Regions from separate parts of the Clostridium malenominatum genome, predicted to be linked through region 2. Evidence: riboswitches for the same ligand, from Rfam matches in the RefSeq annotation. Region 2 holds a riboswitch; each other region holds the start of a gene.

Region 1 (5,088 bases), on a different contig from region 2:
CTTAATTTCCCCTCAAGTATCTGCTCTACAATATCTCTTATAACTTTAACAGTGTTAGTGGAATTTCCACTACAAAACTGCTCTACAGCTTTTAGTATACTATCAGTTTCATTTTCAACCTTTACTACTGCAGTACCAACAATATTAACAAAAATCCCTTGCTTTGAAGGCGCTTCATTAACATCTGTAGTCATGGATATGTTTTCTAAAGAAATAGAACAGGATGTTTCTAAGAAAGGTATCATTATACCTCCTCGACCTGATAAAACCCTCTTCTTTAATCCTGTAATAACCATAGCTTTATCCGCCGGAACCCTTTTCCAACAAACTATAATAATTAGAATCACAACAACTATAGGAAAAACAACATATAGTCCTTTACCTACAGTACCTAACATCTCACTTAACAATATAATCCCCCCTTGTTTTCACTCCATTAACATTATACCATAAAATTTCCAATTTGTTACCTTTTTAACCATCTACAGTAGTTTAATTATTTTTTCTTTCAATTTTAAAAGCTCCGGTGACAGCAGTCTTTCTAACTTACTATGCTGATGAAAACCCACAAACATTTCTGTCTTAATTTCAGCAGGCTTTGAAGACAACACATAAATTCTATCAGATAAAAACAAAGCTTCATCTATATCATGGGTTATTAAAAGTATGGTGTTGTTTAGTTTACTTTTCATTTCTAAAAGCCATTTTTGCATATTTCCCTTTGTGATGGAGTCTAGTGATGCAAAAGGTTCATCCAGTAGCATTATATCCTCTGAGGCCATAAGAGTTCTTAAAAAACTTGCCCTTTGCTTCATACCTCCGGAAAGCTCTGAAGGATATTTATCTTCATATCCTTCAAGACCTACTATAGGAAGGTATTTTCTAACCTTTTCTTCCCATATCTTCTTATCTACTCTCTTTAGTATTAAAGGAAGTGCCACATTTTCCATGATAGTTTTCCAAGGAAGTAGCAGATCCTTTTGTTGCATATACCCTATGGTTCCATTTACCTTAATCTCTCCTCCATCTTGAGGAATTAGTCCCGTAACTATATTAAACAAGGTACTTTTACCACAACCACTAGGTCCCAATATGGATACAAATTCACCTTTATTTATGTGAATTGAAATATCCTTTAAAACTTCCACATTACCATATTTTTTCTCTATTCTATTTAGTGTTATAAGAGGGTTCTCCTCTTCCTTATGGTAAGAAACTGTTGGTAAATGCATCATCAACCATTAACTCCTTATCTATCAATCCATTGTCCTTCATAAATTTAGCATAGTTGCTCCAAACCTCTGATTTCATTACTCCCCACTTTGCAGCATTTCCTGTATATTTAGGGGCTAAAAACTTTTGACTTTCCACTACAAGCTTTTCTTCCAGCTCCGGAGCATACTTTAAAAGTATTTTAGCACTTTCTTCTGGATTTTCAATAGCAAATTTATAACCTTTTTCTGTAGCTTTTAAGAACTTTTTAACCTTTTCAGGGTTTTCCTTAATTGTTTTATTTCCAGCAATAAGTATTGGAGTATAGTAATTTAAAGCAGGGTCTAAATCCTTAACTGCTATATAGTTTAATTCAACTCCTCTTAGCTTTGCTTCAATTCCTGTCCAACCTTCAAATATCCAAGCAATATCTATATTTTTTTCAGTAGCAGCAAAGAAATCATCGTTACCAATACTTACATTTCTAATCTTGGTATAATCTGCACCATTTTTGCTCATAACAGCCTTAAGTACTGCTTCTTCTGAAGGTGAACCCCATCCTCCATAAATTTTTCCTTCGAAATCTTTAACCTTAGCTATATTTTTGCTTTTTGGTGAAGCAAAACCTGAAGTGTTGTCTTGTATAATTGTAGCTATAGCTTTAATTGGTAGTGGGTCTTTACTTGTTAGTGCATAGGTTACATCCTCTTGATAACTAACTCCAAAGTCTCCTTGACCTGTTGCAATTAAAGTTGCGGATGACCCCTCTGAAGGTTGAATAATTTCTACATCTAATCCCTCTTCTTTAAAGTATCCTTTTTCTAGAGCTACATATAATCCTGTGTGATTTGTATTAGGTGTCCAATCAAGTATTACCTTTGTTTTTTCTAATTCTGTTTTCCCCTTATCCTCACTTTTTTGTGTAGCGCAACCTGAAAAGGCTAATACCACTGTACTTACAATGCTTATTAATGATAATATTTTCTTTCTTCTCATAATTTAAAACTCCTCTCTTTTACTTCCAATGAATTAACTTATTTCCTATTAAATCAATTAAATAAATTATTAATATGCTAACTAAAATAATTACTAATATTGAAGCAAATACCTTATCTAATGCATAGGCATTTTTAGCCCTTACCATGTAAACTCCAATACCCTTGTCCCCTGCAAGCCATTCGCCAACTACTGCAGACATAATCATGTAGGTTCCTGCAATTTTTACTCCCGATAATAAATTTACCATGGCATAAGGTAGTTTTAGATGACAAAAGACTTGTAGCTTTGAAGCTTTCATTGTTTTAAATAGCCTTAAATAATCTTCATCTATCTTATCAAGACCGTCTATTAAACTTATTACTATGGGGAAAAAGCACACCATAATTACCATAACTATTTTAGGCAAAGTGCCAAAACCAAACCATATTATAAATAAAGGCGCTATGGCAATGGTTGGAATAGTTTGTGATATAACCAGTATTGGATAGAAGGACTTTTTAATAATTTGAAAACTATCCATTAAAATAGCAAGTATAAAGGCAAATACTAATGATAATCCAAACCCTACAAAGGCCTCATATAAAGTTACCTTTGTGTGGGTTATAATTAAATTAAAATCGCCCTTTAAAGCTTCTACTATATCCGTAGGCGATGGAACAATATAGTTTGGAACTTTATTTACTTCCACTATAATCTGCCAAAGTAAAGTTATGAGTAGTATAGTGCCTATAGGATATAACTTACTATCTATATTTGTAGATTTTTTCATCCATAGTTACCCCTTCACTTTTGTAGTCAATCTTTACTACAGAGCAAACCCTTGCTGCTCCTTCTTCTACACATATTTCCTGTGCCCTTTTAACAATTTGTAGTAAAGTGTCTAGCTCACCCTCCATAGTTGTCTCCATAGGTCCAACTTCGTATTTTACTCCCATAGAAGCTATATATTCTATAACCTTATCCACTACCGGATAAATTTTTTCCTCTGGAACGCTTGGTATAACTTGAATACTTAAATTAACATTAGCCATATGTTTCACCTTCTTTCTTCATTTTAAATATTAATTAATGTTTTTAAATTATCTTCTATAGCTTTTTTAACTTCCTTTTCAGGAAGGTTTTTTATTGTTGAAATTTTATTGACTATATTTTTAATGTAGCTTGGATAACCATATTCTCCATTTACCCATTCTAGGGCAGTGGGACCATCTGTTTCCGTTAAAATCCTATCTATAGGAATTGTTTTCACTATTTCCTCCGTAAGTTTTGAATACCCAATATCTACACTAATAGTAAAATAGCATCCATATTCTATGAATTTTGATATTAAGTCCACGGGGCCACTGTACCAGTGGATTATTGGCGTTCTTAAATTGTACTGTTTTATTAAATCTAGTATTTCTCTTTCAGCACCCTTAGTATGTAAATTTGTTACTTTATTATACTCCCTAGCTTTTTCTAAAAAATATTTCAACACCTTTAATTGATTAGGATATCTTTCTCTTTCTAGAACCCAATGAAAATCAAGGCCAATCTCCCCGATTATAGGAGTTTCCTTTATATATTTTTCAAACCTGTCCAAATCCTTATAATTATTATGAGCTCTCCAAGGGTGAACTCCAAAGCATGGAATTATAATTTGATTGTCTTTGCTAAGGCTTCTTGCAAATAAATAACTTTCCTCATCCATAGAACAAGCTAAAGTTATAATATGATTTTCTCTTATATCCTTTAAAGCTTCATTTAATTTATCTCCATAAAGTTCTAAATGGTTATGAGCATCAACATACATTTATACATCTCCTCTGAGCATATTAAAAAATAAAAAGCACTGCTATAAAACAGTGCTTAGGTATACCTTTTAATTATGTTCGCTTTCCTACGTCGGTTTTATCCGCATCAGGTTCGAAGGGTTAAAGTTTTAAACTTCTCTCAGCCATAAGGCACCCCCAGCACTAGATATTAAATTTAAAATTAAAATCTTTCTAAGTTATTGTATCACTAATAGGTTATAAAATAAAGGTATTTTTAATTTTATTAACTAATATATTATTTAATAGCTCCTTGTATTTCATCCGCCATCATATTAGTCGAGTTAAAGCCACCTACAGATACATACCAAATATGAGAATTAAGATATATAATTTTATTATTCTTATAGGCTGATGTAGTCTTAATTAAATCATTTTCCAAAACCTGTTTAGCAGTAGTGTTATTACCTACAACAGCACCTCTATCTATAACAAATATATAATCTGGATTCTTTTCTACTACATATTCAAAGGAAACATTTTGTCCATGAGTAGATGTTTTTATATTCTTATCGGCAGGAGTAAATCCAAATCCCTTGTGTATAATACCAAACCTTGAGTCTTCCCCATAGGCACTTAATGATCCTTCATTCACCATAAGAATTAACGCATTTTTTCCACTGGATTCTATATCTTCTTTTAGCATTTTAATATTATCATGAGTTTTTTTAAGTTCTTTATCTACAAACGCTTCTTTATCAAATATTTTGCCCAGTACTCTCATATTACTATTAAATGAATCAATGTAGTTTTCATTGCTTATAGTAAGATAAACAGTTGGAGAAATCTTTTTAAATTCCTCATATAATTTAGCTTGTCTTGCAGAAATAATAACTAAATCAGGCTTAAGTTCATTTATTTTTTCAAAATTCGGCTCCTGTAAAGTTCCTACATTAATATATTTATCATCCTTATATTTTTCAAGATGAGAAGGAATGTTTGATTTTGGTAGCGCAATTACGTCTATACCTATTTTATCAAGGGAATCTAATATACCATAGTCAAAAACCACTACTTTTTTAGGATTCTTATTTAATATAGTTTCTCCTAGTTCATGGGTAATGGT
Region 2 (5,088 bases):
CAAAAGTTTTGCTGATTCCCTTATGAAAGAAATTAATGAGATAGGAAAAGTAAAAGCAGATATATACCTCTTTAATAAAGGAATTAATTATTTTAATCAGGACTTGGCTAAAAACTCTCTCATTGTGGAAATTGGTAGTGAAAAATCAACTGCTGAAGATGTTAATGCTTGTATAAGTACACTAGTTTCAGCATTAAAAAAGGTTAATATCAGCTCTTTTTAACTTGAATAAAACGAAATAAAGTAAGGATATCTTTTCAACTTAAAGTATCCTTACTTTATTTTATAATTAACTATTACATTTCACAGAAATAATCTTTGACTTTAATTCAGCTGCAGCTTTTTCAGGATTTTCACTTTTCATTATAGCAGAGACCACTGCAATTCCATCAATAGGACTATCTTTCAAAATATCACAGTTATCCTTATTTAGTCCCCCTATTGCTACGACGGGGATATCTACAGTATTACAGATATCATTCAGTGTGGAAACCTTCGTAATAATTGTAGCTACCTTTGTTGTTGTAGGATAAATTGCCCCGACCCCTAGGTAATCAGCGCCCTCCGCCGCAGCCTTTTCAGCTTGGGTAACAGTTTTTGCCGTTGCGCCAATAATTTTATCCTTACCCATTAGTTTTCTTGCAACTGAAACAGGTATATCACTTTGTCCAACATGAACTCCTGCTGCTCCTGAAGCCATTGCAACATCTATTCTGTCATCAATTATCAATGGAATATCATACTTATCTGTAATTTCCTTAACCTTAATTGCAAGATTAAGATAGTCATAGCCACTTCTTTCTTTTTCTCTTAACTGTAGTAGCGTTACTCCACCTTTGCAGGCTTGTTCAACCTTTGAAAGAAACACCTCTTCTTCAAGATTAGTACTGTCAGTTACTAAATAAAGAGTCATATCAAGTTTCATTTTTTATCCTCTCTTTTCATTTTAACTTATTCGAATTTTTTCTTCTATCATATAATCAGAAATACTGAACATATTATCTATAAGCTCAATTTTGAAACTTCCACTTCCCTTAACATGGGCAGAAAGTTCACCGCATATTCCCATAAGGGCTATCGCTAATACAGTACCGCCTAGTATATTTCCAGAAGAAATATAGCTTGCTATAAGAGCATTCACCATACATCCTGTCCCAGTTATCATTGAAAGCATTTCACACCCGTTTTTTATCAAATATGTATCAGTACCGTTTGTTATTATATCTACTACTCCTGTTGCAGCAATAACAGCACCTGTTTTTAAAGAAAGCTCCTTTAGCATTGCTATGCTTTCATCAGAGTTATCCTCTGTAACAACATCGCATGCCCCAACGTCAATTCCCTCTGCATTACTTTTTATACCACAGATTGCTTTCATTTCGGACATATTTCCCTTAATAACGCTTGGATGACATTCATAAAGGAATTTCTTTGCATAATCAAGACGAAGTCCACTACAACCTACCCCTACAATGTCAATTACAGAGGGAATATTTTTTTCAAGGGCTGTTTTGCCTGAAATCATCATAGACTTCATTCTATTGTCCGTTATATTTCCAAGGTTTACTCCAAGCGCTTTAGATGAGGCAGTAATTTCCGAAACCTCGTCGGGATGTTCAGCCATAATAGGTTTTGCACCCACAGCTAGAACCATATTTGCGCAATCATTTATTGAAATATGATTTGTAATACAATGGATAAGCGGTTTTTCCCACTTAACACTCTGTCTTATTTGCAATAGGTTGTTTGTTGTCAGCTTCTGATTTATCATAAACTTTTGCCCCCAAACTTATTTGAATTTTTGCAAGCATACCTGTCTTGCGTAACGCTATGAGAAAAACAAATGCAATGATTCCTCCAATTAGTGTTCCGCTAATAAAAGAAGGAACATAGAACATCCATGTAAGCCCTGTTCTGCCCCAGATAAATGTCATTACAGGATAGGAAAGGATTGCTCCAACAATACCAGTTCCTATAACCTCACCTATAACAGCACAAATCAACTTACCCTTAGATGCTCTGTAAAAAACCCCTGACAAAATGGCGCCAAAAACTGCTCCTGTTAGTGCTAGCGGTGGAATTCCCATGAAAAACATTCTTATCACACCAATCAATGTAGCGCAAAGCAATGAATACCATGGACCAAGGAGAACAGAACATAATATGTTAATAAAATGAGCCATAGGGCACATTCCTTCAATACGAAGAATAGGTGAGATTACTACTCCCATTGCCACCATCATTGCTAACATAAGTTTTCTTAATAATTTAGATCTTTTTTCCATAACAAATTACCTCCCTAATAGTACTTATTTATGGAATATACCATATAGGAAATAAATACCATCAAAGAGGCGTGTTTTTAACGTAACTAAATAGCAATTTCCTATATAGCATAAGCCATACTGGTCGGTCGAAACTTAAAAGCTTCCTCTCAGCTTGAAACACAAGCTCCCTCGCTATTTAGTTGTCTTGGTGCTACGTAGTCGCAGGGCGCTCCCCCTTCGTCTACCAAGGATATTAATTCCTCAAAGCAATAAAAAATGGGATACACCGCATAAGGCATATCCCATTTATACTCACAAAATTCATAAATAAACAGTATAAACTAAATATTCACCTACGTCGGCATTATCCGAATCAGGTTATGGGTCGAAGCCAAACTTCCTCTCAGCCTGCAATGCAAGCTCCCCTTTTTTAAATTGTATCATACAGATTTACTAAGTACAATAAATTTTTACTTACTGAACTGAATGTAATTTTCCCATTATAACTTCTTCCATTACTTTCAACTTATTTTGGCTTTCCTCTAAAGTTTTTCCTTTAGAATACATATAAATCTTTATCTTTGGCTCAGTTCCTGATGGTCTAACTGCATACCAGGAACCGTCATCTAAGTAGAACTTTAGTACGTCAGATTTTGGTATATCACTATCTTTTTCTTCTCCTGATACCAAATCCCATACCTTTCCTATTTCTAAATCTACATATTTAGTTAATTTAGCATCTCCTAAAACTTTTGGGAACTCTTCTCTATATACTTTCATCATTCTAGCTATTCTTCCCTGTCCTTCAATTCCCTCTAAAACTAAGGATATTAAATTTTCTCTATAGTATCCAAACTCTTCATAAACTTCATTTAGCACATCTATTAAAGTTTTTCCTATGCTTTTATAGTAAGCTGCAGCTTCACAAAGTAGCATGGAGGATATTACCCCATCCTTATCCTTAACAAAGTCTCCTGCTACATATCCTATACTTTCTTCATATCCAAAGATGAATTTACCTTTACTATCTCTTTCTAATTCATTTGCCTTGCCACAAATGTTTTTGAATCCAGTTAGAGCATCATAGGTTTCCACACCATACTTTGCAGCTATAGCCTTACCTAAGTCCCCAGTAACAACAGATTTAACTATGAATGGATTTTTAGGAAGATTTCCTGTATCCTTCATACCTTCTACTATGTATTTAATTAAAATTGCCCCTGTTTGGTTTCCGTTAAAAGCTAGATATTCACCATTATTATCTTTAACCATTATGGCCAATCTATCACAATCAGGGTCTGTTGCTATTAAAAGTTCAGCATTAACTTTCTTTCCTAAAGATTCAGCATATTTAAAAGCCTTCACATCCTCTGGATTTGGATATCCTACAGTAGTAAAGTCTGGATCTGGATTTTCCTGCTCTGGCACCACATAAATATTTTTGAAACCTCTTTCACTAAGCACCCTTCTCACAGGAACATTTCCCGTTCCGTTTAAAGGAGTATAAACTATATTAATATCTTTATCTATATCTTCTCTTAAGCTTAAGCTCTTTACCTTTTCTATATATTCATCATCTATTTCTTTTCCAAGGATCACCAAAAGACCTTTAGCCTTTGCTTCCTCTTCAGAAATCAGTTTTATTTCATTAAAATCCTTAATATTATTTATATTTTCTGTAATAGGATTAGCAATGCTTGACAAAATTTGAGCTCCATCTTCCCAGTAAACCTTATATCCATTATAATCTCTTGGATTGTGGCTAGCTGTTACAACTATTCCAGATATGGTATTTAACCTTCTCACCGTATAGGAAAGCTCTGGAGTAGGTCTTAGTCCTTCAAATAAATACGCCTTTATTCCATTAGCTGCTAATACTAAAGCTGCAGTTTTAGCAAATAAATCTGAATAATGTCTGCAATCGTAGGCTATAGCAACTCCTCTATTCATGGCTTCTTTGCCATTCTCCACTATAAAATTAGCAAGCCCTTGTGTAACCTGAGCTATTATGTACTTATTCATTCTATTTGTTCCAGCAGCAATCTTACCCCTTAATCCTGCTGTTCCAAACTCTAGACTTCTATAAAATCTATCTTCTATTTCCTTGGTATTTCCCTTTAAACCTCTTAATTCTTCCCTAGTTTCTTCGTCAAAGTAGTCATTATTTAACCATTCTTCATAAACCTTCATATAATCCATATAAGTTTCTCCCCTTTCTAATAATCCACTAGAACACAAAGACTTTGTCTCAAAATTTAAGACAAAGTCAATATGTTATTATTTATTTAACCAACACGTAAGTATAATAGATAATATTTATTATTTGAAATACCACAAGTATCCCAACAAATAAATTAAGTCTATTTGTATGCATTTTTTCTTTTACAAATATATATAAGAATGGAATAGCTAGCAGTATGCTACCAATAGTAAGTATAAGCCTTACATTTGACTGTGGTGGATAACTTTTTGCTATTATAGTTAAAAAAGTTATTATCCCAAATAAAAAAGTTGCTATTCTCTGTTTATCCTTCATTATTTAATCCTCTAGCTTTCTATTCCTTTACGAGCAGGCACTCCTTGAGTATAGTAGTGTTTAATTTCTCTCATTTCAGTAACTAAATCTGCTCTTTCAATTATTTCTGGTGCAGCATATCTTCCTGTTAAAATTACTTCTGTCTTTTCTGGTTTTTTATCTAAAAGTTCTAAAACTTCTTGTACTGTAAATAATTCATAAAATAAAGCTATGTTTATTTCATCAAATACTACTACATCATACTCTCCAGAAGTTAAAACTTCTTCCGCTCTTTTTAAGCCTTTT
Region 3 (5,088 bases), on a different contig from region 2:
AGACAGCAATGTTCCATCAAAGTCAATAAGAATCAATTTATCAGGCCATGGCTGAGGAGGCCCAGTATTTAATCTTGTTCTGGATGAACAAGGCAAAAATGATGATGTTACTAAAATAGGTGACATAACTTTCTTAGTTGACAAAGACTTAGTTGCACAGTTTGGTGGGTTTGAATTAACTTGTGGAGAAGAAAATGGTCTTGGAGGCTTTAATCTTCAACCATTATTAAAAGATGACGATGGCGATGGATGTTCCACATGTTCAGGTTGTCACTAAAAATTGCAAGGATACTTTTTAAGACTTTTAGCTAAATAGTTTTTAGTTAATAATCAATATGAAAATTCCCGTGGAATTTTATAATAACAAAAAATTCCACGGGAATTTTATCTATAACTAAAATACTAAAAATTATTTAACTAGTAAATTAATCTATAACAGATTTTTTAAACACTATGGAGTTACTATCTAACCTAGGTTGTATTCCCAAAGTTGTATATGGCTTTTCTAAAATTCCTACAAGTTCCCATCCTTCTTCACCATATTTATTCAATTGTTCCTCTATTGTCAAGTTGCTATCTGAACTAAGAAAATGATCCAATGTAAACATCTTATATTCCCACTTCATATAAGTTCATTCACCCCTTTTAAATATTTTTCTAGCTTTCCTAATAATCTTATTATCTACAAAAATATTGGGGTTATTCCTTAAATTTTATTTCTTTAATCATCTTCTCTTAATATGTTAATATTTTTGCCTTCCATAACTTTATTCATATTTCTTACGGCACACATTTTTCCACACATAGTACATGTATGCTCATCTTCTGGCATAGAACTTTTTCTATATCTTCTAGCCTTTTCCTCATCTATTGCTAGATTAAACATACCTTCCCAATCTAGTTCTTTTCTTGCTTTACTCATCTTGTTATCCCAATCTCTTGCTCCCTTTATTCCTTTAGCTATATCTGCTGCATGGGCAGCAATTTTAGTAGCAATTATTCCTTCTTTCATATCTTCTAAATCTGGCAACCTCAAATGCTCCGCTGGAGTTACATAGCATAGAAAGTCTGCTCCATAGGTTGCTGCAATAGCTCCCCCTATAGCACTAGTAATGTGATCATATCCTGGCGCCACGTCTGTTACAATAGGTCCTAATACATAAAAAGGTGCATCATAACAAAGCTTCTTTTCTAAAACCATGTTTGCTTCAATTTCATTTAATGCCATATGTCCTGGTCCTTCTATCATAATCTGTACATTTCTTTCCCATGCTCTCTTAGTTAGTTCACCTAAAGTCATTAGTTCTTTTATTTGACTTGGATCTGTAGAATCGGCTATGGATCCAGGTCTACATGCATCTCCTAGACTTATAGTAACATCGTACTTTTCACAAATATCTAACAATCTATCATATTGTTCATAAAAAGGATTTTCTTTATTATTTAATTCCATCCAAGCATAAAGAAGAGAGCCTCCCCTGGATACTATGTTAGTAAGTCTTGGATTTCTCTTGAAAATTTCTGCTGTTTCTCTATTCATACCTGCATGTATTGTCATAAAATCCACACCATCTTTAGCATGAGTTTCAACAACTCTAAATAAGTCCTCTGCAGTTAAATCTTTTAATTCTTTATCATAAAAACCTACTGCGTCGTACATAGGAACGGTTCCAATCATTGCTGGTGACATATGTATAAGCCTTTGTCTAAATTCTTGAGTTTTTCCAAAACAGCTCAAGTCCATTATAGCTTCTGCTTTCATCTCTATTGCTTTTTTTACTTTTTCTAATTCCATCTCTATATTACAGCAATCCTTAGATATTCCCAAATTCACATTAATTTTAGTTCTAAGACCCTTGCCTATTCCTTCTGGGTCTATACTTAGATGATTTTTATTTGCTGGTATTGCAACCTTTCCTTGTGAAACTAACTCCATTAAATCTTCTACTCTCACCTTTTCTTTCTTTGCTACAATTTCCATTTCTTTTGTAATGATGCCTTTTTTAGCTGCATCCATTTGAGTTGAATAATTCATTAATCCCATCTCCTTTTTAATAAAAATAAAAGGGAAGCAAATGCTTCCCTCATAACCTTTTTATAATAAAAAAATCACAACTTTATATATAAAAATTGTGGTTAAATTATATAAAGCTCTTCCCTACGTTGGAATTATCCAAATCAGGTTATGAGGGTCTGAGATCACATCTCACTCTCAGCCTATTTATAGGCTCCCCTAGAAATATTCAATTTTCTTCAGTTTAAATTTAACATAATGATTAATGATTGTCAACATTTTACTTTTTTAAATTGATAGTTTTTTAAATGTTTAGATATTTAGTTAATGACAAAATTCCCAAGAAATTTTTATTATTATAAAATCTCCTGGGAATTTTCACTTTAACTATTAATTAGAAATCTAGTCATCTAGAAATCTTATTTAAAATATCTTCCTAATAATCCTTTGAAAGCTTGACCGTGTCTAGCTTCATCTTTACACATTTCATGTACTGTATCGTGAATTGCATCTAGGTTAAGCTTCTTAGCAAGTGTTGCTAAGTCTTTCTTTCCTTGACATGCTCCGTGTTCAGCTTCTACTCTTGCTTCTAAGTTCTTCTTAGTATCCGCCCAAACCACTTCTCCTAATAATTCAGCAAACTTTGCTGCGTGCTCAGCTTCTTCAAAAGCTATTCTCTTATAAGCTTCAGCTACTTCTGGATATCCCTCTCTATCAGCCTGTCTGCTCATAGCTAAGTACATTCCTACTTCTGTACACTCTCCCATAAAGTTTGCTCTTAATCCTTCTATAATTTCTGGATCTACGTCCTTAGCTACACCTATTCTATGTTCGTCAGCCCAAGCCATATCCTCAGTTTTTTCTATAAATTTAGTTGCAGGAGCTTTACATAATGGACACGCTTCTGGTGCCATTTCTCCTTCATGAACATATCCACATATTGTACAAACAAATTTTTTCATTATTAAATTCCTCCTAAAAACTTTAATTTTCTCATTTCTTATTTACAATTATTATTATATAATAATAATTATTAATTTGCAATAGTTTTTTAAAAGTTTTTATGGTTTTTTTCCAATGTTTACACATATATTATAAAGCATTAAAAGTTAACGGTAAATCTTACCGTTAACTTTTAATAAAAAATTTATAATTTATTTTTTCAACAGTTCTTTACCAGATATTCCTGGCTCAGTCATTCCATAAGCATTTAATATAGTAGTTAATTCTGCTTCTTTTAATAATCCTTCTTTTAAAATTAATTCTTTTACAGACTCTCCACTATTTATTGCGGTTTTAGCCAGTCTGGCAGAGTCCTTATATCCAATGTGTGGAACTATTGCTGTTATTATACCTACGCTGTTTTCAACCATTTCTCTACAATGTTCTTCATTGGCAGTAATACCCTTTACACAGTTTTCTATAAAGGTTTCTACTCCATGGGCAAGAGTTTCTATGGATTCAAATAAATTGTAGAATAAAACTGGTTCAAAAGCATTAAGTTCTAATTGACCTGCCTCAGCTGCCATAGTTATAGTTAAGTCATTACCAATTATGTTGAAGGCAACCTGACTCATAACCTCAGGGATAACAGGGTTTACCTTCCCTGGCATTATAGAGGAACCATTTTGTTTTGATGGAAGATTTATTTCTCCAAAACCTGTTCTTGGTCCTGAGGATAGTAATCTTAAATCATTACTCATCTTAGAAAGGCTTATTGCACAAACCTTAAGCGCACTTGATACCGCTGCAAAACCATCTAAGTTTTGAGTACCATCAACTAGGTCATCGTTTTGAATCAAATCAATTCCTGTAACCTTAGCGATGTTTGGAACTATATGCTTAACATACATTTCATCAGCATTTAACCCTGTTCCTATAGCAGTTGCTCCCATATTTATATGCTTTAAATCTTGCCCTGCTCTCTTAATTCTTACTATGTCTCTCTTTATAGCATTTGCATAAGCATGGAATTCTTGACCAAGTCTTATTGGAATAGCGTCTTGCATTTGAGTTCTTCCCATTTTTATAACATGGTCGAATTCTACAGACTTTTCTAACAATGCATCTACCAAGTTCTGTAGTTGAATCAATGCTTTATCAATTAGCCTTATAGTAGCAATTTTGCCACCACTTGGAATTACATCATTTGTTGATTGTCCATAATTAACATGATCATTTGGATGGACAACACTATAATCTCCTAGCTCTCCACCTAGGATTTCTGTAGCACGGTTCGCAACAACTTCATTAATGTTCATATTCATAGAAGTTCCTGCTCCACCTTGAATTGGGTCTGTTATAAACTCTTCATGGAGCTTTCCTCCAATTATTTCGTCGCAAGCTTTAACTATGGCATCTCCTTTTTTTCTATTTAGCAGTTCTACCTCCATATTTGTTATGGCCGCTGCTTTCTTAATTTCTGCCAAAGCCTTAATAAGTTCAGGATGAATTTTTCTTCCTGTAATATTAAAGTTTTCATAAGCTCTTAGTGTTTGTACTCCATAATAAGCATTCTTTGGAACCTGCTTTTCACCAACGGAGTCACTTTCAATTCTAAATAACATATGCTATTCCCCCTATAATAATAATTATTTAACCTTAGTTATGATTTTATTTTGCTAACTCCACAGTTTTCTCTGCTAAAATATCTGTAGATGATATGAAATTAAAATCTTTAAATTTCTCTTTAACAGGATCAAATACTAATGGTAATTCTGTACATCCTAAAATTACGACATTAACGCCCTGTTTTCTAAAATCCTTTAAAATATAGTTCAATTCTTCTATTTCAAAAAAACTTTCCCCCGATTTTACCCTATAAATTAAATCTAAAATTCTATCTTTAACCTCTTCAGTAGGTACTACTGTTTCCAATCCGTATTTTTGAAAATACTTTTCATAGACTCCACCTTCATAGGTTCCAACTGTAGCTAATAATCCAACACTACACTTTCCGAAGTTTGTAGCTATATGCTTACCCACTTCTTCTATCATGTTTACAAACGGTATTTCCACAGCCTCAACTAATTTATCATAGAAATAATGAGCAGTGTTGCACGGGATTATTATAA
Region 4 (5,088 bases), on a different contig from region 2:
CCGCTCCAGTTCTTTCACTTAAAGTCTTTGAAAAACTTACAACTTCATCAATATTTTTTTCTGTCACAATATCTGCTATATTAGCATCAACTCCTTTTGTAGAGGAAGTTCCTGAATAAACAGCTTTAATTTCTGATATATTTCCACGGACAACAGAAAATTTAACTTCTTTTATTAGCCTAAAAACTGTTTCCGTTCTCAATGAGGATGCCCCCGCACCAACAGGATCTAATATAACAGGATGACCTAATGAATTTGCCTTCTTACCTGCTATTATCATAGCATTAATTGTTCTTTCATTAAGTGTTCCTATATTAATTACCAAGCTATTACAGATGCTTGTAATTTCTTCTACCTCTGAAATGTCGTCAGCCATTATAGGTGAGCCACCGCAAGCCAATATTATATTTGCACAATCATTTACAGTAACATAATTAGTAATATTGTGCACAAGTGGAGTTTTAGCAATAACATTTTCTAAGATTTTTTTAAACATAATTTCATTCCTCCATTTATTAAAATGCAAATAATACTTATACCTAACATGACGGGAAGAGTTATTCCAAGGGGTGAATTATATGGCATGAATTTTCTATACCCTATTATACCAATTAACCAAATAACTGTGTTTTTAATATTAATATTATTATTTTCATTTACAGATTTGTTGTTTAAAATAAAGTAATCTGTAATGAGTATTGCAAATAAAGGCGCAAACACAGAACCTATCAAATATAAAAAGTTTTCATACTGAGTAATAGGAATAAATATTGCCATAAGCATCCCTAAGAAACAAACAACTAAAGCCGCAATTTTTTCACTTACTTTATTATTTATATTTACAAAGCTTACTCCAGCTGAATATACATCTAGAAAAGTTGTTGTAACAGTTGAAAAAAGAACTATTATTAATGCTACAAAGCCAAGTCCTGCTAAAAGTAAAATCTCTGTGATATCTGAAGTTCCTGCAAAAAGCGATGCACCTAAGCCAATAATATACATAAATGTACTTCCTATAAAATACCCTAGTGCACTTACTAACGTACCTGATTTTTCATTTTTTAAGTTTCGTGTGTAATCAGATATTAACGGAAGCCAAGATAAAGGCATTATAGCGCTTAATTCTACAGCTGCGCCAAAAGTCATCATATCCGTACCCATATACTCTCCAGATCCTGTCCCAAACACAGTGATTCCAAGAATCATAGTAAAAACAAATAATGCCCCTACAGCAACTATATTAATTTTAGATAAATTTGAAACACCAACTATGATCCATATAGCAATTAATATCGCAATCAATATGCACCATAAAATTTCATTTTGAAAATTCATTATATATTTTGTTCCAACATCAAATGCTTTTGATCCATTAATTATCATTACAGCTGTCCATCCAAGTAGCTGCATAATATTTAATATTGAAAAGAGATAAGAGCCATATTTCCCAAAAGAAATACGAGTCGATTCTATTGCCGAAAGTTTACTTTTTGCTCCAATAAATCCAGCAGCATAAAAAATAATCCCCCCGATTATATGTCCAATAAAAATAGCAATTATACCTCTCTTAAGCCCTAATGGCGCAATAAGTGCACCTGTAAGAATTTCAGCTATTGAAACTGCTGCCCCGAACCATAATAAGAATTGACTAAAGTTTGATAACTTTTTTTCCATAGTTTATTACATCCTTTCGTGCTTTTGGCAAAATAAAATGGGATATACCACGCAGTATATCCCATTAATTAACATTAAGTAATTAACATAAATCTCTTTCCCTACGTTGGCATTATCCAAATCAGGTTAAAGGGTCGAAACTTATTTGTTTCCTCTCAGCCTGCAACACAAGCTCCCCTGTTTCTATATTCTATTCTTTAACATTTTATCATCTAAATTTATATTTGTCAAAAACTTGTTTACAAGCTTTATTTTAAATAATCTAGTGCTACTTGTGCATAGGTTGCCGCACCAATTGGCATAGCATCTTCATCTATATCAAAGAAATTTGAATGATGGGAGTAACAGCAGTTTTTTTCTTCGTTGCGTCCACCCAAGAACATTAGGGCCCCTGGTACCCTTTGGGCATACTCTGAAAAATCCTCTGAACCCATAACCTTTGCCATGGGGATAAGATTTTCTTCTCCAATCAATTTAGATACAGTTTCTTTCACAAGCTTAACAATATTTTCATCGTTAATAGTTGGACTGCACATAAAATCATAATTAAATTCATATTCACATCCATAAGCTTCACAGGTACTTTTAATCATAGTTTCCATCCATTTTGCCATAGCTTCCCTGCTTTCCTGCGTAAAGGATCTATTGCATCCGCCTAATTCAGCCTTTCCAGGTAATACATTAAATCTTTCCCCTGCATTTATTGTTCCTACATTGATAACTATAGGATTTCTTATGTCATTTTGTCTAGTAACTATGGTATGAAACCCATTTAAAATAGCGTTCATACAAGTAATGGCATCTACTCCTTGCCAAGGAGAAGAACCATGACAGGATCTACCTTTTATTGTTAGTTTCCAAAAATCTACTGCCGCCATCATAGGGCCTGGTTGAATACTAACCTTGCCTACTGGTACATCTGACCATATATGCATTCCAAAGGTCATATCTACCTTAGGATTTTCTAACACCCCACCTTCAATCATCTTTTTAGCTCCACTTACTATTTCCTCAGCTGGTTGAAATATAAACTTTACAGTACCCTTTATTTCATCTTTCATTTCTAATAAAATTTTTGTAGCCCCAAGGAGCATTGCAATATGTGCGTCATGGCCACAAGCATGCATCATTCCTGGCGTTTTAGATGTATAAGCTAGTCCCGTTTCTTCATTTACGGATAGGCCATCTATATCCGCTCTCAGCGCAACAACTTTCCCTTCCTCTTTTCCTCTAAGTATTCCAAGTACGCCTGTTTCACAAGGGCTTGAAACTTCTAGACCCATTTTTTCAAGTTCTTCCCTTATCCTTTTAGAAGTTCTAAACTCGCTAAAGGAAGGTTCTGGATGCATATGTAGATCTCTTCTGATGTCCACCATCCAGTCATAATATTTTTTAGCACTTTCTAATGTTTTCATGAAAAATTCCCCCTTTCTTATATTATATTCCATAAATTTAAATATATTAAAAAAACGTCTCTATATATCAAATAAATGATATGTAGAGACGTTTTTTATTTAACTTAAATAATCTAGTGCTACTTGTGCATAAGTTGCAGCTCCAATTGGCATAGCATTTTCATCAATATTAAAGAAATTTGAGTGATGTGAATAGCAACATTTCTTTTCTTCGTTGCGTGCTCCCAAGAACATTAGAGCTCCAGGTACCCTTTGAGCATATTCTGAGAAGTCTTCAGATCCCATAACTTTTTCCATAGGTATAAGATTTTTTTCATCGATTAACTTAGATACAGCCACCTTTATAACCTTAGAAACATTTTCATCATTAATAGTTGGGCTGCACATAAAATCATATTTAAATTCATATTCACATCCATAAGCTTCACAAGTACTTTTAATCATAGTCTCCATCCATTTTGGTAGAGATTCTCTACTTTCTTTTGTAAAGGTTCTGTTCATTCCAACTATTTCTGCTTTTCCAGGTACTACATTAAATCTTTCCCCTGCATTTATTGTTCCTACGTTTATAACTATAGGATTTCTTATGTCATTTACCCTTGTAACAATTGTATGAAGACCATTTAATATAGCAGTCATACATGTAATTGCATCTACTCCTTGCCAAGGTGAGGAACCATGACAAGCCTTGCCTTTTATGTTTAACTTCCACACATCTGCTGACGCCATCATAGGTCCTGGTTGAATACTAGCCTCACCGGTAGGCACATCTGACCATATATGCATTCCAAAGGCCATGTCCACCTTAGGATTTTCTAATACTCCTCCTTCAATCATCTTTTTAGCTCCACCAGCTACTTCTTCTGCTGGCTGGAAAATAAATTTAACAGTACCTTTTATTTCATCCTTCATATCCGATAAAATTCTTGCAGCTCCAAGAAGCATTGCAGCATGTGCGTCATGGCCACAAGCATGCATCATTCCTGGGGTTTTAGAGGCATAATCTAGTCCCGTTTCTTCATTTACTGATAAGGCATCTATATCAGCTCTTAATGCTACTACCTTTCCTTCTTCTTTTCCTTTAAGTATTCCAAGTACTCCTGTTTCACAAGGACTTGACACCTCTATCCCCATCTTCTCAAGCTCTTCTTTTATCCTTTGAGAGGTTTTATATTCCCCAAAGGATGGTTCAGGATTCATATGAAAATCCCTTCTTATTTCTACCATCCAATCATAATATTTTTTTGATATTTCTAATGCTTTCATTGTAAAATCCTCCTTCTTTATAACTTTCAACTGTACAGTGTTAAATTAAAATACTAAAACTAAATCATTTTCACCATTATTCCCGCAAGTATTACTGATGCAATAGTAACTGTTACAAAGCCTGCAATAAGCATTTTGGGCATGATTTCGTTTAAAATCAACTGTTTTTCTTCTTCAGTTTTTCCTTCCGCGTTGGCAACTTCCTGAGATATTATAAAGGTACCTGGAAAACCAAATAATGCAGTAATGCCAATTGATAAAGACATCTGCCAGCTGATTCCTAGCATTTTTCCAACAGGAATACTCGCTAAAGCTATACCTATAGTTCCTAAAGTTAAGCTTGCAGCTAATGGCCATAATAATCTTGAAACCATTTCTGGTGTAGCACTTGCTAAGTTAGAATATATAACTGTCAACAAAGTTCCCATAGCTAGTCCAAAAGATTGAGACTTTGTAAGGATATCACTTTCTAAAAATCCTATTTCTTTTAAAATAATTCCTATAATTAGACATACTACATACTTGTTAACAACTCCATTGGTTAGAGCAGCTATCTTATAGCTCAGGAATGCGGCTAAACCAAGCTTTGCAAGCAAAATTGATGGTGTTTGTAGTTCTTTTGGTAAATCAGGAATTATCTTAAACTTTGATTTCTCTTCTTTAGCTGCTGCAACTTCTCCCTTTGATATATTATATTCACCTGATTTTAATTTATTTGAAATTCTTTTAGCTT

The links. A riboswitch is a leader RNA that binds a small molecule or an ion and turns the genes downstream of it on or off. The one in region 2 is predicted to bind thiamine pyrophosphate.
Region 1: another riboswitch for thiamine pyrophosphate. It lies ahead of ABDZ69_RS05445 (TatD family hydrolase); the one in region 2 lies ahead of thiW (energy coupling factor transporter S component ThiW).
Region 3: another riboswitch for thiamine pyrophosphate. It lies ahead of thiC (phosphomethylpyrimidine synthase ThiC); the one in region 2 lies ahead of thiW (energy coupling factor transporter S component ThiW).
Region 4: another riboswitch for thiamine pyrophosphate. It lies ahead of cytX (putative hydroxymethylpyrimidine transporter CytX); the one in region 2 lies ahead of thiW (energy coupling factor transporter S component ThiW).

What each region holds. Positions count from the first base shown of each region.
Region 1 is NZ_BAAACF010000001.1:1,084,260-1,089,347, reverse strand. It holds gene ABDZ69_RS05470 (flotillin family protein) at 1-410, opposite strand, end outside; gene ABDZ69_RS05465 (ABC transporter ATP-binding protein) at 483-1,235, opposite strand; gene ABDZ69_RS05460 (ABC transporter substrate-binding protein) at 1,204-2,208, opposite strand; gene ABDZ69_RS05455 (ABC transporter permease) at 2,228-2,980, opposite strand; gene ABDZ69_RS05450 (thiamine-binding protein) at 2,955-3,242, opposite strand; gene ABDZ69_RS05445 (TatD family hydrolase) at 3,266-4,003, opposite strand; TPP riboswitch at 4,071-4,172, opposite strand; gene ABDZ69_RS05440 (siderophore ABC transporter substrate-binding protein) at 4,261-5,088, opposite strand, start outside.
Region 2 is NZ_BAAACF010000012.1:130,979-136,066, forward strand. It holds gene ABDZ69_RS16345 (stage II sporulation protein P) at 1-223, shown strand, start outside; gene thiE (thiamine phosphate synthase) at 290-925, opposite strand; gene thiM (hydroxyethylthiazole kinase) at 947-1,738, opposite strand; gene thiW (energy coupling factor transporter S component ThiW) at 1,716-2,285, opposite strand; TPP riboswitch at 2,599-2,704, opposite strand; gene ABDZ69_RS16365 (phospho-sugar mutase) at 2,742-4,466, opposite strand; gene ABDZ69_RS16370 (hypothetical protein) at 4,549-4,803, opposite strand; gene cobO (cob(I)yrinic acid a,c-diamide adenosyltransferase) at 4,815-5,088, opposite strand, start outside.
Region 3 is NZ_BAAACF010000001.1:707,078-712,165, reverse strand. It holds gene ABDZ69_RS03540 (HesB-like protein) at 1-277, shown strand, start outside; gene ABDZ69_RS03535 (DUF4177 domain-containing protein) at 426-626, opposite strand; gene thiC (phosphomethylpyrimidine synthase ThiC) at 722-2,035, opposite strand; TPP riboswitch at 2,139-2,245, opposite strand; gene ABDZ69_RS03525 (NADH peroxidase) at 2,434-2,976, opposite strand; gene ABDZ69_RS03520 (aspartate ammonia-lyase) at 3,169-4,581, opposite strand; gene cuyB (cysteate racemase) at 4,628-5,088, opposite strand, start outside.
Region 4 is NZ_BAAACF010000006.1:22,691-27,778, forward strand. It holds gene thiM (hydroxyethylthiazole kinase) at 1-496, opposite strand, end outside; gene cytX (putative hydroxymethylpyrimidine transporter CytX) at 478-1,674, opposite strand; TPP riboswitch at 1,754-1,863, opposite strand; gene ABDZ69_RS14455 (M20 metallopeptidase family protein) at 1,923-3,089, opposite strand; gene ABDZ69_RS14460 (M20 metallopeptidase family protein) at 3,189-4,355, opposite strand; gene ABDZ69_RS14465 (hypothetical protein) at 4,415-5,088, opposite strand, start outside.